DNA from 2 places in the Kocuria sp. PD6 genome. Region 2 is predicted to be linked to the other one. Evidence: riboswitches for the same ligand, from Rfam matches in the RefSeq annotation. Region 2 holds a riboswitch; the other holds the start of a gene.
What was found. A riboswitch is a leader RNA that binds a small molecule or an ion and turns the genes downstream of it on or off. The one in region 2 is predicted to bind cyclic di-AMP.

Region 1 (7,319 bases), on a different contig from region 2:
GGCGCGAGGTATGCGGCGCGCCCCCTTGTCAGTCATGTGACAAAGTATGCCCCATGATTCTGCATTCGTACACAAACCGCCGCTGGTGTGTCGCCAGGCAGGCCAAAAACAGGAATCAGCTGACGGTGCGCAAGGCGTTCCAGTCGGTGGTGTAGCCGGGGGAGAGGGCTGCCTGGTGGTTGTCCCAGGGCTTGGGGGTGCTGGTCGCGGATCGTCCCAAGCCGACCGTGCCGGTGCCGAACCGGGTGTTGACGGCGTCGATCAGGGACCCGATGGGCGCTGTGGTGGGGGCGGTACCGGGCAGGGGCGCGGCAGCACCGGTGTCGGTGAGCTCCAGGCACATCACCCCGGCGCGCATGTACGGGATCCCGTGCACCAGGTGCGGCTCCAGGGCCCTGCGGGCCGTAGCGGCCAGCGCCCCGGGCTCGTGTGTCGGAGCAGGCAGCCTTACATGAGCGTTGGGGTGGTGGTCAGGGCCTGGGCGGTGGGGTGAGGTGGCGGCGAAGACCGTCAGACGCGCGGCTTCCTGGTCCTCCTTGCGCAGCCGGCGCGCGGCCCGCTGGGCGAAATCGGCCACCGCCTCTGCGATCAGGGCAGGGTCGAGGATTGGTTCGGGGAAGGAGCGGGAGACCAGGATCTGCTGCTTGGTGGCGGTCTCTTCTTCCACGGGGATCGCCGGCACCGCGTTGAGCTCGAGCGCGGTGCGCATCAGCACCACGGAGAACCGATCGCGGATCCGTACCGGGTCAGCGTCGCGCAGCTCGGCGACGGTGGTGGTCCCCTGGGCTGCCAGGCGGCGGGCGGTGCGCGCGGCCACCCCCCACACCTCGGTCACTGGCAGGGTGCCCATAAGCCGGCCCCAGAAGCCCGGCGGGGTGTTCTCCCAGTGCACCACGCCCCCGGTGGCGGGGATCTTCTTGGCCGCTTCGGTGGCCAGCTTGGCCAGGGTCTTGGTGGGGGCGATGCCCACGCTGACGGGCAGCCCTACGTTGCGCGCTACCACCCGCTGCAGCTCCCGGCCCCAGGCCAGCAGCTCGCGTGTGTGCCCGGGGGGAGGGGTCAGGAAGCACTCGTCGATCGAGTAGATCTCCTGTGCCTGGGCGTAGCGGTCCAGCAGAGCCATGGTGCGTTGGGAGAGATCGGCGTAGAGCGGGTAGTTCGAGGATCTGCGCTGCAAGCCCCACCGGCGGGCATCGGCGGCGATCTTGAACCACGGATCTCCCATCTGGATCCCCAGGGCCTTGGCTTCGGCGGAGCGGGCGACCACACACCCGTCGTTGTTGCTCAGCACCACAGTGGGCTTGCCGAGCAGGGACGGGTCGAAAAGACGTTCGCAGGACACGTAGCAGTTGTTCACGTCCACCAGGGCGATCACGCCGAGCGCCCCACGGGGCGTGTTGGTATGTCGCGATGTTCGTTCTTGCGATGTTCCCTGTGCTTGGAGATCTGATCCCTGCCCATGAGAGCAGGTATAGCCGCCGGAGGCGACATCATTGCTGACCCCGCGTGAGGGGGCATGGGTGGGGGTCCGGAGGCCAGGGACCTAGCTTCCTCGAATCAGCGGCCGCGCCCACCCCGGGCGGTGTGCATAGCGAGGTCGCCTCGTCCTTGCCGAGCCGGTTCACTGCTGTCGATCGTGGAACTAGGCTCGGCGCACACGATCCGGATGCACCGGGAGGGGGAGTCCATGCCGAGGATGTCCGCTCTAGAAGCTTCGTGCTGCCGCAGTGCGCCATGGAGTCTTTTGGCCCGGCGAATGGTCCCCTGGGCGACCCAAGGCTTCCCCGTCACCGAGAACGTGCTGGAAATCGGCGGGGGCAGCGGGGCGATGGCCGAAGCGATCGTCCAAGCCAACCCTTGGGTGCGGCTCACTACGACCGACGCCGACCCGGTGATGGTTGAGGTTGCGCAGCAATGCCTTGTCAGATTCCCCCATGCTGAGGCCTGTCAGGCCGACGCCACCCGCCTGCCCTTCGAGGACGAGTCATTTGACACGGTTGTGAGCTTCCTGATGCTCCACCACGTCATCGAGTGGGAACACGCGGTGGTCGAGGGGTCCCGGGTTTTGCGGCCGGGCGGGGCATTGGTGGGATACGACCTGCTTGCCTCACGGATGGCCTCCTTGGTTCACCGGGCCGATCGCTCTCCCCACCGACTCATCGACCCCGGAGCCTTCGAACCAGTTCTCGACCAGGTCGGCCTGGAGCTCCTCGCCCTCCGGTTGTCCTTCGGTGGGCGGATTCTACGCTTTGTTGCCCAGAAGCCAGCTACGCGGTGACCTGCGTTGGCAACCAGGCCTGGACTGCGGGATGAGATCCCGTGCTGTGGGGGCCCTGTCGTTGACAGGGCCCCCACAGCACGGGGGCGGCTTCTCCGGGAGCCCCTGGGTGGATGCCCAAGGCATCCAGTGGTGTGGGTCAGCGGAAGGTGACGTAGCCGACCACGGGCATGGCGTTGACGTCGTGGACGAAGGTGCCCTGGGTCGGATTCAGCGCGGAGATCATCTTGCCGCCGCCCAGGTAGACCCCGATGTGGCCGCCACCGTTCTGGACGACAAGGTCACCGGGCTGGGGGTTGGCGGTCGGGGTACCAGCCGCCCACTGGGCCTGGCTGGTGCGGGGGATCTCGATGCCGTTCTGGGCGTAGACCCACTGGGTGAACCCGGAGCAGTCCCAGGCGCCGAAGGCGGTACCACCCCAGACGTAACCACCGCCCACACCCTGCATGGCGGTGCCCACGAGCCCGCTCCCGGAAGTGGAGACAGCAGTAGTGTCGGTGGACTGGACGGAAACATCCGAGGCCGAGGCCATCTGCGGCGTCGAGGCCGCCTGCGCCCCAGGGGCCGGGGTGGCTGCCGGGACGATCGGGGCCGCGGCGGGGGACGAGGCCAGGGTCGCCACCATGGGGGCGGGGGTGGAGGAGGCGGTGTTCGAGGGGGTCGGTAGCTCGGCGTAGGCCTGGGCGGGTGCCACCGAGCCAAGCACCGTCGCACCAGCGGCGGCTGCGAGAGTGGTGCGGCGAACGAGGCGGGACGGGGTCTGGGCGCGGTGGCGAGCAGTACGGCGCTGGAACATGGGCATGAGTGGATTCCTCCCTTTGCCTGCGAGGTGAGCTGTCGGATGCGGGTGGGAGACACCCGGCCGGGCGGACGCGCGCGTCCGGCCGGCTTAACCCCCAGGCCCCAAGGGCGGGACCGTGTATGGTTCCCCCGCTTCTGCCAAGCGATGTCTTTTCAGCAGACCCCGGGCACCGGCAGAATTCGGCGATGTACCCGGGGATGCCAACCGGATCGGCGATCGGCACGCAGAGGACAGTAGCGAACAGATAACGGAAAAGTCACGTTACGGTTACGGCCGCTCCTCCCCCCTTGTTTCACCGCCGAGCGGGACGGAGAGACGCTCGGGAGTGACCGCCGAGGCGGCGGCCGCCTTCTACTCGCGCCCCAGCACATTGCTGCCGAAGAGGTGCATATCTGACGGCGACTAGCGGATTTACGCGGTGTGCGCCCAGGCCCTCCTGTACCTGCGGCTCCGTCAGAGGGGTGCAAGAGCGCAGCTGCCAGCCCCTGCCGCCCCACAGGGATTGGTAAGAAAAGGCTAGGAAATAATCCAGGCTATTTTCAGGAAGTCGTTCTCTTCCGGCGGCGCGAGAGAGATTTCTTCATGAGATCTTCATGGTTCCTATGCATCTTTCACAAAAGGAAATGGATGCGTGGCGTGGCGCGCGCCTCGCTCTCGGGATTTCTTCACGGAATCTTCAAGGAGTAAGTGCTTCATCCGGCCAGATCCGCAGTTTGCTGTCGGTTGTATGGCGGATTGGCTCCGGCCGGTTCGTCTCCTCGGCCGAACCGACGAAGGAGCAAGCCATGACTCATCATGTGACGTCGATGCTGGAGACCTACCCGAAGGACCTGGGCGGGGTGGACGAGGAGAAGCTAGCCGCCTGCATCGAGGCCTGTTTCCAGTGCGCCCAGACCTGTACCGCCTGCGCCGACGCGTGCCTGTCCGAGGACATGGTCGCGGAGCTGACCAAGTGCATCCGCACCAACTTGGACTGCGCGGATCTGTGCGAGGCCACCGGGCGGGTGCTCTCCCGGCACACCGGCTACGACGCGAACATCACCCTGGATGCGATCCGGGCCTGCCAGATGGCCTGTAAGGCCTGCGCGGACGAGTGCGAGAAGCACGCCTCGATGCACGAGCACTGCCGGATCTGCGCGGAGGCCTGTCGGCGCTGCGAGGCCACCTGCGCCGAGCTGGTCGCCGCCCTGGGCTGAGCCTGCCCCCGCGGACCCATCACCCGGGTGGCGGACGGCGGTGAGAAGCTCCGGGGCTGGCTGGGAGCGAGGCCGCGGAGCAAGCCCGAGCTGCACAAGTCGGGCGACGCCATGACACACCCACCGCCCGGGTGATGCCCCGGGTGACTGATCACCTGGGGAGAAGTTCCTCCACGGAAACCGGGCCTCTTCTGGAGGCCGACGCTGACCCACGGAGGCCGTGGATGGGCCTCCGTCGGTGAAAGAGGAATCTGATCCGTTGACCGGGCACCTCCGGAGGCGGGGGTTCTCTCTTCCCCCCCGTATCTCATTGAGCACAGCCCCGCCCGCGCGGATCGTTCCCGCCCCGGCGGCGGGGTGATCACCGAGCCGGCATCTCAGGGTCGAGCTCCCTCGTCGTGGAAGAGAGACATCATCATGGGTTCCACCCCATTCCGTGGCCGCCCCACGGTGGCCGCCACTATCGCCGTCGCCACCGCCTTGCTGGGCGGGGCGACCGCCCCGGCCTTCGCCCGCTGGGAGGCCACCCCGGTCCCTGCCCATACCCAGACCGAGACTCTCCAGCCCGAGCCCACCTCCCCGACCGCCTACGAGTTCGGCGAGACCCTGGCCGGCCTCGAAGGCGAGGAACTGGAGATCACTTTCCTGGCCGAGATCATCGGCCACCACCAGGGCGCCATCGAGATGGCCGAACTGGAGCTGGAGCGCGGCACCAGTCCCGACATCCGCACGCATGCGGAGAACATCGTCGCCGACCAGCAGCACCAGATCGAGCAGTTCACCCGGTGGCTGGATCAGTGGTACGGACTGACCCCGGACGAAGCCAAGGCCCAGGCCCCGGAGGAGGCCCGCCAGGAGATGGCGACCATGGAGGAGGAGATGCAGATGATGCACGAGGAATTGCTGGCGGTGGAAGCCGGTGAAGGCTTCGACGTCGCCTTCGTGCAGAAGATGATTCCGCACCACTCCAGCGGAATCATCGAGTTCCTCGAGCCCCAGGCCCGGGCACCGCACGCCGAACTGCGGGTGGCCTCCACCGCCGGGATCACCACTCAGCAGGCTCAGGTCGCCGACTTCCGCACCTGGCTCGCCGGCCACGGCTGAGGCCCGGTCCCGGGCCCCGCGCGCCGGGGGCCCACGGGCATCCGGCGCGTGGGAATCAGTGGTCACCGGCCCGGAGGGGCCCCACGCATTCGGGTGGGGCCCCTCCGGGCCGGTGACCTGCGGTGGCTCAGGCTGACTGCGGGAAGGACTCGTGCCTGGTGGTGGGGGGCCACCCAACAGCAGGTGCTAGTGCGGTGACCGGGTAGGTCGGCGGTGTTTCAGGCCGCCGCGGTGGTGTGGTGGCCCCAGCGGTGGCCCCTTGATGGCGCTCAGGTGAAACTCCCCGCGGCGTACGATCCGCTGCAACCGCTGGCCCTCCGCCGGCGTCAACCGACGCACCTTCACACGTTCAGCCATGCCACCAGTCCAAACCCGGCCGACCCAACCGGTCAACGCACTAGCTCTGGAGCTGCTGGAGCAAGCCGTCCATTTCCTGGATCTCGGCTTCCTGGTCATCGATCACTTTCTGGGCCATCGCGATGGCCTGCGAGTTCTGCCCATTGGTGACCTCTTCCTTGGCCATGTCGATGGCCCCGCGGTGGTGTTCGGTCATCTGGGTCAAAAACAGCTCGGCGGCCTCATCCCCTTCGGCGGCCTGGAGCTGATCCATGTCTTTCTCGGTCATCATGCCCTCCATGCCCGAACCGGAGTCGGAGTCGTGACCCATGGACTCGTGGCCCATGTCCCCGGCCGCCGCTGAGGTGGGCTCACCCCAGGTCTGGAGCATCTGTTCCAGGCGGTCGATCTCCGGGCCCTGGGCGGCGACGATCTTGTTGGCCAGCTCCTGGATTTGCGGATCCACGTTGTCCTTGGCCAGCATCATCTCGCTCATCTGCACGGCCTGCTGGTGGTGGGGGATCATCATCTGGGCGAACATCGTGTCGGCGTCGTTGTGCTCCTCCGAGATTTCCTGGGCGGAGGAGGAGCCAGAGGGGGCGGTCGTGCCGGTGGTCTCGGTGCTTCCGGCACCTGCCGCTGCAGACGTAGCGGCCTCGGAGGCCGCCCCGGTGTTCTCCTCGCCGTTGGTGCCGCAGCCGGCCAGGGCCAGAGCCGAGGCCAGGGCGAGGGTGATGAGGGTGGTGGAACGCTTCACAGTGTGTCCTTCTCTTGTTGTTGAGGGGTTGGGGAAAGGGTGGCTCAGGAGGTGGGGACGGTCGCGGGTTGTTCGGCGGGCCGGCGGTCCTCGGTGCTGGTGGTGGACAGGTGGGCGGGGTCCAGGTCGAGCCGGCGCAGCAGCTGGGCGTTGAGTGCCACCACGATGGTGGAGACCGACATCAGCACCGCCCCCACGGCCGGGGACAGTACGATCCCGACCGGGGCGAGCACACCGGCGGCCAGGGGCACCGCGATGACGTTGTAGCCGGTGGCCCAGGCCAGGTTCTGGATCATCTTCCGGTAGCTGGCCCGGGACAGCTCGATCATGGACAGTACCGAGCGGGGGTCGTTGCCGGCCAGCACCACCCCGGCGGACTCCATGGCCACGTCGGTGCCAGCGCCGATGGCGATCCCGACCTCGGCCCGGGCCAGGGCGGGGGCGTCGTTGACCCCGTCGCCGACCATCGCCACCGTCATCCCGCGGGACTGCAGCTCGGTGACCTTGGTGTCCTTGTCCTGGGGCAGGACCTCGGCGAAGACCTCGTCGATGCCCAGATCCGCCCCGACCGCCTCGGCGACCTGCCGGGCGTCGCCGGTGATCATCGCGACCTTCACCCCGCGCTCCTGCAGCGCCGCCACGGCGGCGCGGGACTCGGGGCGCACCTTGTCCTCCAAAGCCAGGGCGCCGATGATCCGCCCGTCCCGGACGACGTGGAGCACACCGGCGCCGCGGTTGGTCCACTCGGTCACGGTGGCGCGTAGCGGAGCGGGCGTGTCGAGAGCCAACTCGCGCAGCATGTTCGGCCCGCCCACGACGATCTCGGCCCCGTCGACGGTGGCCTTC
Region 2 (7,319 bases):
ACGGTGCCGGTGAGGGCCAGGACGGGCCCGGCCGCACCGAGAACCAGGGCGGCCGCGAACAGGATCCCGCCCCACCACTCGGGCGAGCCGGGCGCCCCGCTCACCCCGCGGAAGCCGCTGGAGCCGGTGCGGCGCCGGTGGATCCACGACCGCACACCGAAGGCGGTCACCAGGCCGGCCAGGTACAGGCCCAGCGCCAGAGCCGGGGCCACTTCCGACATCATCACGGTCCTCCTCGATCCGGCAAACGCAGCACGCCCCGGGTGACCCGCTGGTGCGCCCGAGGAGTGCCAGCAGGCCACCCCTCAACAGTACACAGAAACCTGTACCGTAGGGGGGATGACCGCGGTGACCCCCACCCATACTTCGGCCCTGTCCCGGTTGGGCCATGCTCTCTCGGACGGGACCCGGACCCGGATCCTGCTGTCCCTCCGAGACGCCCCGGCCCGGCCCTCGGAACTGGCTCAGGCCCTGGGGGTGTCCAAGCAGGTGATCTCCAACCAGCTGGGGTGCCTGCGCGGGTGCGGGCTGGTGACCTCCACCGCCGAGGGGCGCAGCACCTGGTACTCCCTGGCCGATCCCCGCCTCGGGGCTGCCCTGGGGGACCTGCTGGAGCTGGTGGTCACCGTGGACCCGACCTGCTGCTCCCCGGAAGGATGCACCTGCACATGACCTCCCTGACCCTGGACCCCAAGCCCATCGCCGATGCACGCCGGGCGGTGCTGCACCGCAGGGTGCGCTGGATCGTGGCCGGCACCATCACCTACAACGTGCTCGAGGCGGTCATCGCCCTGACCGCCGGCACCATCGCCTCCTCCTCGGCGCTGATCGGCTTCGGCCTGGACTCGATCGTGGAGGTCCTCTCCGCGGCGGCGGTGGCGTGGCAGTTCGCCGCCCCGGACCCGCACCGACGGGAAAAGGTGGCGATGCGGGTGATCGCGTTCTCCTTCTTCGGCCTGGCTGCCTTCGTCACCGTCGATGCGATCCGCGCCCTGCTCGGGGCCGCCGAGCCGGAACACTCCCCGGTCGGGATCGCCCTGGCCGCGGTGAGCCTGCTCATCATGCCGTTCCTGTCCTGGTTCGAACGCCGCACCGGCCGGGAGCTGGGCTCTGCTTCTGCGGTGGCCGATTCCAAGCAGACCCTGCTGTGCACCTACCTCTCCGCCGTGCTGCTGGTAGGCCTGGTGCTCAACAGCACCCTGGGCTGGTCCTGGGCCGACCCGCTGGCTGCGCTGGTGATCGCCGCCGTGGCGGTCAAGGAGGGGCTGGAGGCCTGGCGCGGAGACGCCTGCTGCACTCCCGTTGCGGTCCTCACCGCCGAGGACGGTGCACACTGCGGTGGATGCGGTCCCAACTGCGCCCACTGAGCACGGTCGGCACGCGTCGGCGCCCCGAGACGAGGACGCCGGGGCGCACGGCTTCTCAGGAACCGAGGTAGACGGAGATCGCGGCGAACAGCGCAACTCCGCCGGTGAGCAGGATCGGTCCCGGCACGCTGGTGTCGCCTTCGTGGGCTTGGTCGGGCATCTCCTCGACCACAACGCTGGCTAACGTTCCGCCAGTCAGTGCGAGCATGGACAGAGCCCAAATTTCCGGGGCTTGATGCAGCGCGAAATATCCCAGGATGGCCGCGGGCTTCGCTCTCGATCCACCCGCCGCGCCTTTTGAAGTGGCTCCTGTCCCCACCGCTGTGTGGGCGACGACTCCCCGCGCAGCGTCCACGCACCAACAAGCCACCTCACTCAAAGCGCAGAGCGCCCCGCCTTTCTCGGGAAATTAACAGGAAAAAGCCGACAACAATTCAGGTCTTCATCAAGCCTTGACCACTTCTTTACGATCTCTATACATTCCCGAATCGGATTGTGATTGTTTCGTAATCTCCTTGTACTCTTCAGTGCGTGCCGACCACTGATCCTGTCGGCGCCCTCGTGGCACATCGCCGAGTTCTGCCGGTGCTCGGGGTTCCTGAAGAGAAATCGCTTGGCAGAAGCGGGGGAACCATTACCGGTCCCGGTGTACCGGGGCCTTGGGGTTAAGTCTCAGAGCGCGTGCGTTCTGCGGCCGGGTGTCTCCCACCCGCATCCGACAGCTCACCTCGTAGGCAAAGGGAGGAACTCCACCATGTCGCTTTTCAAGCAGCACACTGCCCGTCACCGCGCCCAGACCTCCTCGCGCGCCGTGCGTACCACCACCGTCGTCGCCGCCGCCGGCGCAGCGCTGGTGGGCTCCATCGCTCCGGCCCAGGCCTACGCCGAGATCCCCGCCGCCTCCGGGTCCTCCTATGCGGCTCCGGCCTCGGCGATGGCCGATCTGGCCTCCTACACCACCCCGGCCCCGGTCGCCGCGCAGCCCGCCGCCCCCGTCGACCAAGCCCCGGCCCCGCAGCAGAGCGCCGCCACCTCGAGCGTGAGCCCGCAGTCCACCGCCATCACCGAGATCGCCCCGGCCGCCGGCGGCATCGTGGGCACGGCCATGCAGGGCGTGGGCACCGGCTACGTCTGGGGCGGGACCTCCTTCGGGGCCTGGGACTGCTCCGGATTCACCGGCTGGGTCTACGCCCAGAACGGCATCGACATCCCCCGCACCAGCTTCCAGCAGATCGCCGCCGCCACCCCGACGTCCAACCCGCAGCCTGGTGACCTGGTGTCCCAGAACGGCGGCAACCACATCGGCATCTACATCGGTGGCGGCAAGATGGTCTCGGCGCTGAACCCGACCCAGGGCACCTTCGTCCACTCCGTCAACGCCATGCCCGTCGACGGGTACTACACCTACCGGTGAGTCTCGCCGATGTGGTGAAGGCCGGCCGGTGGGCTCATCCGTCAGGTGCGGAGTGCCCCGCCAGGATCATCGTCGATGGACCGCATGGGTGCACTCGGATGGACCGCATGGGTGCACTCCGCAGCTGTAGCCGCAGACTCGAACGATTGCCACGATCCTGTCGATGTGCACACGCCAGCGAATCGGCACACGGGGAGCAGTCCTGCGGAGAGGATCGGAGAGTGCTCATGGCCTTGCCCTGTCTTCCGCTGGACGCGGGCAGTGCTTATCCTGCTCCGCCTCGGCATTGGAGCGAGAGCCCTTAGGGTGCAGCGATGGCTCGGGGGACGGGGATGCCGCAGTGGCGGACGGCACCCCCGTCCGCCCTCACCGTATGAATACGAGCTGGACATTGCCCGATCATCAAGGGAAGCCCCTCATCTCCTTTGATACAGATTCTGCTGTACGGTTATTGGATGAGGATCTTGTCCCCGGTCGCGGCGATGTCCCGTTTCGGCAAAGCACTGGCCGATCCCACCTGGGCCGCGGTGCTGCTGCAGCTGCAGCAGGGCCCAGCGGTGCCCTCGGAACTGGCGGCCCGGATCGGGGTGAGCCGGCAGATCGTGTCCAACCACCTGGCCTGTCTGCGCGACTGCGGGTTGGTCGTGGGCGTGCCGGTGGGGCGCAACGTGCGCTATGAACTCTCGGACCCCAAGCTGGCCCACGCGTTGGAGGACCTGCTGGGCACTATCCTCACCGTCGAACCGGTGTGCCGGTGCGGGACACCCGAGTGCGCCGCCGAGGCCCTCGCCGATGACGCCACCACCCAGGAGATTCCGGTATGAGCGGCGAGCACGATCATTCCCACGCCGGCGCCGGGCGGAGGGGGAAACTGGCAGTGGTGTTCGCCATCACCGCCACGATTATGGTCGCCGAGATCATCGGTGCGGTGGTCTCGGGCAGCCTGGCGCTGCTGGCCGATGCCGGGCACATGTTCACCGACTCGGCCGGGCTGCTCATCGCCCTCACCGCCGCGACCCTGGCGCTGAAACCGGCCACGGACAAACGCACCTGGGGGTACCAGCGCGCCGAGATCGTCGCCGCGGCCGCCCAGGCCTCGGTGCTGCTGGCTGTGGGCGGGTTCATCGCCGTCGAAGGGGTGCGCCGGCTGTTGGAGCCCCCCGAGGTCGAGTCCACGGCCATGCTGTGGTTCGGGGTGGTCGGGCTGGTCGGCAACATCATCGGGCTGGTCATCCTCGCCTCGGGCCGGGGGGAGAACCTGAACATGAAGGCCGCGTTCCTGGAGGTGGCCAACGACGCCCTGGGCTCGGTAGCGGTGATCGTCTCCGCGATCGTCATCGCCACCACCGGGTGGACCCGGGCGGATGCGGTCGTGTCCTTGTTGATCGCCGCCCTGATCGTGCCGCGGGCTCTGATCCTGCTGCGCGACACCATCGAGGTCCTGATGGAAACCACCCCGAAGGGCCTGGACCTCGAGCAGGTCCGCACCCGCTTGGAAGCCCTGCCGCACGTGGTCGGTGTGCACGATCTGCACGCCTCGCGCATCGACTCCGACACCCCGGTGCTCTCGGCCCACGTCACCGTCCACGACGGCTGCCTGAACGCTGAGCACGCCGGGGTCGTCCTGGCGGATCTGCAGGCCTGCGTGGCCCGTGACTTCGACGTAGCCATCGAGCACTCCACCTTCCAGATCGAACCGGCCTCCCACCGCCACGATGAGACCCTCCACCCCTAGCCCCCTCCACCGGTACGCCCTGCTGCCGGAGACAGAACGGACACCCCTGTGAGTACTACCGCCAGCCCGCCCACCCCAAAGCAGAAGCCCTCCAAGGCCAAGATCATCGTGTGGGTCCTCCTGGTCGCCGTCGTGGCCGCCGTGGCCATCCCGATCCTCATCGCCCGTGCCAACTCCACCCCCGAAACGGTGCCCCAGGGCCAGGGGCAGGTCGTGCGGGAGAACAGCCGGGTGCTCTCCCAGGCACCGGACGAACAGGCCGTGCTGGTGGAGTTCCTGGACTATGAGTGCGAAGGGTGCCGGGCCGCCTACCCCGTCATCGAGGAGCTGCGGGCCGAGTACGCCGACACCGTCACCTTCGTCCACCGCTACTTCCCGCTGCCGGGCCACCGCAACTCCATGAACGCCGCCCTCGCGGTCGAAGCCGCCGCCCAGCAGGGACAGTACGAGGCGATGTACCAGCGTATGTTCGAGACCCAGGAACAGTGGGGGGAGTCGGCCGAGGACCAGAGCGCGGTCTTCCGCGGCTTTGCCGAAGACCTCGGCCTGGACATGGCCGCCTTCGACGCCGCGGTGGCTGATCCGGCCACCCAGGAGCGCATCGAGCTCGATGTCGCTGACGGTGAGGCTCTGGGGGTGGGTGGGACTCCCACGTTCTTCCTCGATGGGGAAGTGCTCAACCCCGAGTCCCTGGAAGGCTTCCGGGACGCCGTCGAAACCGCAGCCACCGACTGACCCAATGGTCACCCCACCCCACACGCCCACCCCGCCGGTGGTCCTCCCCCCGCCTCCCGGCCCGACGCCGACTGGACGGCGCCGGCGCGCCATGGCTGCCGTCTACATCGGTATCGGGGTGGGGACCTTGGCCGTGCTGTGGGTGGCCCTGGGATCCTCCGGGGCCACCGCGCCCCGGGAAGTGCTCGATCCCGGGGTCCTGGTGCGCTGGGGGTTGCCGCTGGCCACGACCGTGCATCACCTGGCCATGGGCATCACCTGGGCCGGGCTGGTCTTCGCCACCACCGTGGTGCCCCGGTCCACTCCGGTCCCCGGAGCGGGACAGACCAGGGCCGAGCACCCGGCCTTCGCCCGGGCCATGACGGTGGCTGCGGCCGCGGCCGCGGTGTGGACCCTGGCGGCGGTGGCGATCATCGTGCTCAGCTACGCCGACACCATCGGGGCTCCCGTGTCCGGCTCGGCCGAGTTCACCGGGCAACTGGGTTACTACGTGACCCGCCTGATCCCCGGCCAAGCATGGGCCGTCACCGCGGTGGCCGCGGCACTGACCACCACCCTGGCCGTGCTCGTTCGTTCCCCGGCGGCGGTGGCCGCCACCGCCCTGGTGGCCCTGGCCGCCGTCATCCCGCTGTCCCAACTGGGACACGTGGCCGGGGTCGATGATCACAACGGGGCCGTCAATGCTCTGGCCCTGCACCTGCTCGGTGCCGGGATCTGGACCGGCGGGATCATCGTGCTCGCCCTGCTCGCCCCGCTGCTGACCGCCCCCGCCACCGGCCACGGGTCAGCCCGGACCGTGCTGGAACGCTTCTCGGCCCTGGCCGGGGTGGCTTTCGTCCTGGTGGCTGTCTCGGGAGTCATCAACACCGTCTACCGGATCGGTGGCTGGGACGGGCTGGACTCCGGCTACGGGGCGCTGGTGATCGCCAAGACGATCGCCACCGTGGCCCTGGGCGTGCTGGGGTACCTGAACCGCCGGGCGATCACCGCCGGCACCCCGACGCTAGGCCGGGTGTGGCGGCTGATCACCGTGGAGGTCTTCATCCTCTGCGCCGTGATGGCCCTGGGCGTGGCCCTGGCACGCACCCCCACCCCGGTGCCTCTGGAGAGACAACCTGACATCACCCCCGCGGAGATCCTCACCGGCTACCTCCTGCCCCCGCCCCTGAGCTTCTCCGGTTGGTTCACCCAGTGGCGCGTCGACTGGCTGTGGATCGCCGTGGCGATCCTCGCGGCTTGCCTCTACCTGGGCGGGGCCCGACACCTGCGCCGCACCGGCGCACCATGGCCGGTGGCACGCACGGCCGCATTCCTGGCCGGTCTGGTGCTGCTGGTCTACGTCACCTGCGGAGCGATGGCCCTCTACGCCCCGATCCTGTTCAGCGTCCACACCGCCGCCCACCTGCTGCTGAGCTTCCCGGTGCCGCTGCTGCTGATCGCCGGAGCGCCCGGCCGCCTGGCCGCGGCCCTGGTTCCGGTCCGCACTGACGGCAGCACCGGGTGGTGCGAGCTCGCCGCTGCATGGCGCACCTCCCGGGCCGGGGCCCTGCTGGCTCACCCGGCCCCGGCCGGGATCCTGATGCTGGCCGGGCTGGGCGTCTTCTACTACACCCCCGCCTTCGCCGTGGCCCTGCACACCCACGTCGGCCACGAGCTGATGAACACCACCGCCGTGGCCCTGGGCCTGATTTTCGCTACCGCCGCGCTGGCCGCCCCACCGGACCGCAGAGCGGTGCGCACGCAGGCCTTGGTGCTGCTCGCGGTGGCCACCGTGCTGGGGATCTGGGTGGTGTTCACGGCCCTGTCACCGACGGTGATCCAACCAGAGTGGTTCTCCGGACTCGGCCGAGACTGGGGGCCTTCTCCGCTGGCGGATCAACAATCCGCGGCCCATTCCATCCTCTTGGCCGGGGTCCTGCCCCTGTTGGCCGCGGCCCTGGCCGTCCTGGCTCGAAGACACCAGCACGGCACCACCGACGCCACCGTTGATCGAGGAACCCCCAAGGACATCCACCATGGCTGAAACCACCACCAGCGCCCACCGCCACCCAGGCGCCGGCCCGGTCGC

Region 1: linked by a shared signal. The riboswitch ahead of Q9R22_RS02700 (C40 family peptidase) and the one ahead of Q9R22_RS12875 (C40 family peptidase) in region 2 are both predicted to bind cyclic di-AMP.

What each region holds. Positions count from the first base shown of each region.
Region 1 covers NZ_JAUZUS010000002.1:253,519-260,837, forward strand. The annotation lists gene Q9R22_RS02685 (hypothetical protein) at 1-36, opposite strand, end outside; gene Q9R22_RS02690 (Y-family DNA polymerase) at 116-1,375, opposite strand; gene Q9R22_RS02695 (class I SAM-dependent methyltransferase) at 1,697-2,278, shown strand; gene Q9R22_RS02700 (C40 family peptidase) at 2,418-3,080, opposite strand; cyclic di-AMP (ydaO/yuaA leader) riboswitch at 3,086-3,275, opposite strand; gene Q9R22_RS02705 (four-helix bundle copper-binding protein) at 3,866-4,276, shown strand; gene Q9R22_RS02710 (DUF305 domain-containing protein) at 4,694-5,380, shown strand; gene Q9R22_RS02715 (DUF305 domain-containing protein) at 5,778-6,473, opposite strand; gene Q9R22_RS02720 (copper-translocating P-type ATPase) at 6,518-7,319, opposite strand, start outside.
Region 2 covers NZ_JAUZUS010000021.1:863-8,181, reverse strand. The annotation lists gene Q9R22_RS12895 (isoprenylcysteine carboxylmethyltransferase family protein) at 1-224, opposite strand, end outside; gene Q9R22_RS12890 (helix-turn-helix transcriptional regulator) at 340-672, shown strand; gene Q9R22_RS12885 (cation transporter) at 669-1,367, shown strand; gene Q9R22_RS12880 (hypothetical protein) at 1,423-1,575, opposite strand; cyclic di-AMP (ydaO/yuaA leader) riboswitch at 1,928-2,116, shown strand; gene Q9R22_RS12875 (C40 family peptidase) at 2,122-2,781, shown strand; gene Q9R22_RS12870 (metalloregulator ArsR/SmtB family transcription factor) at 3,237-3,605, shown strand; gene Q9R22_RS12865 (cation diffusion facilitator family transporter) at 3,602-4,516, shown strand; gene Q9R22_RS12860 (thioredoxin domain-containing protein) at 4,565-5,251, shown strand; gene Q9R22_RS12855 (cytochrome c oxidase assembly protein) at 5,343-7,274, shown strand; gene Q9R22_RS12850 (vitamin K epoxide reductase family protein) at 7,267-7,319, shown strand, end outside.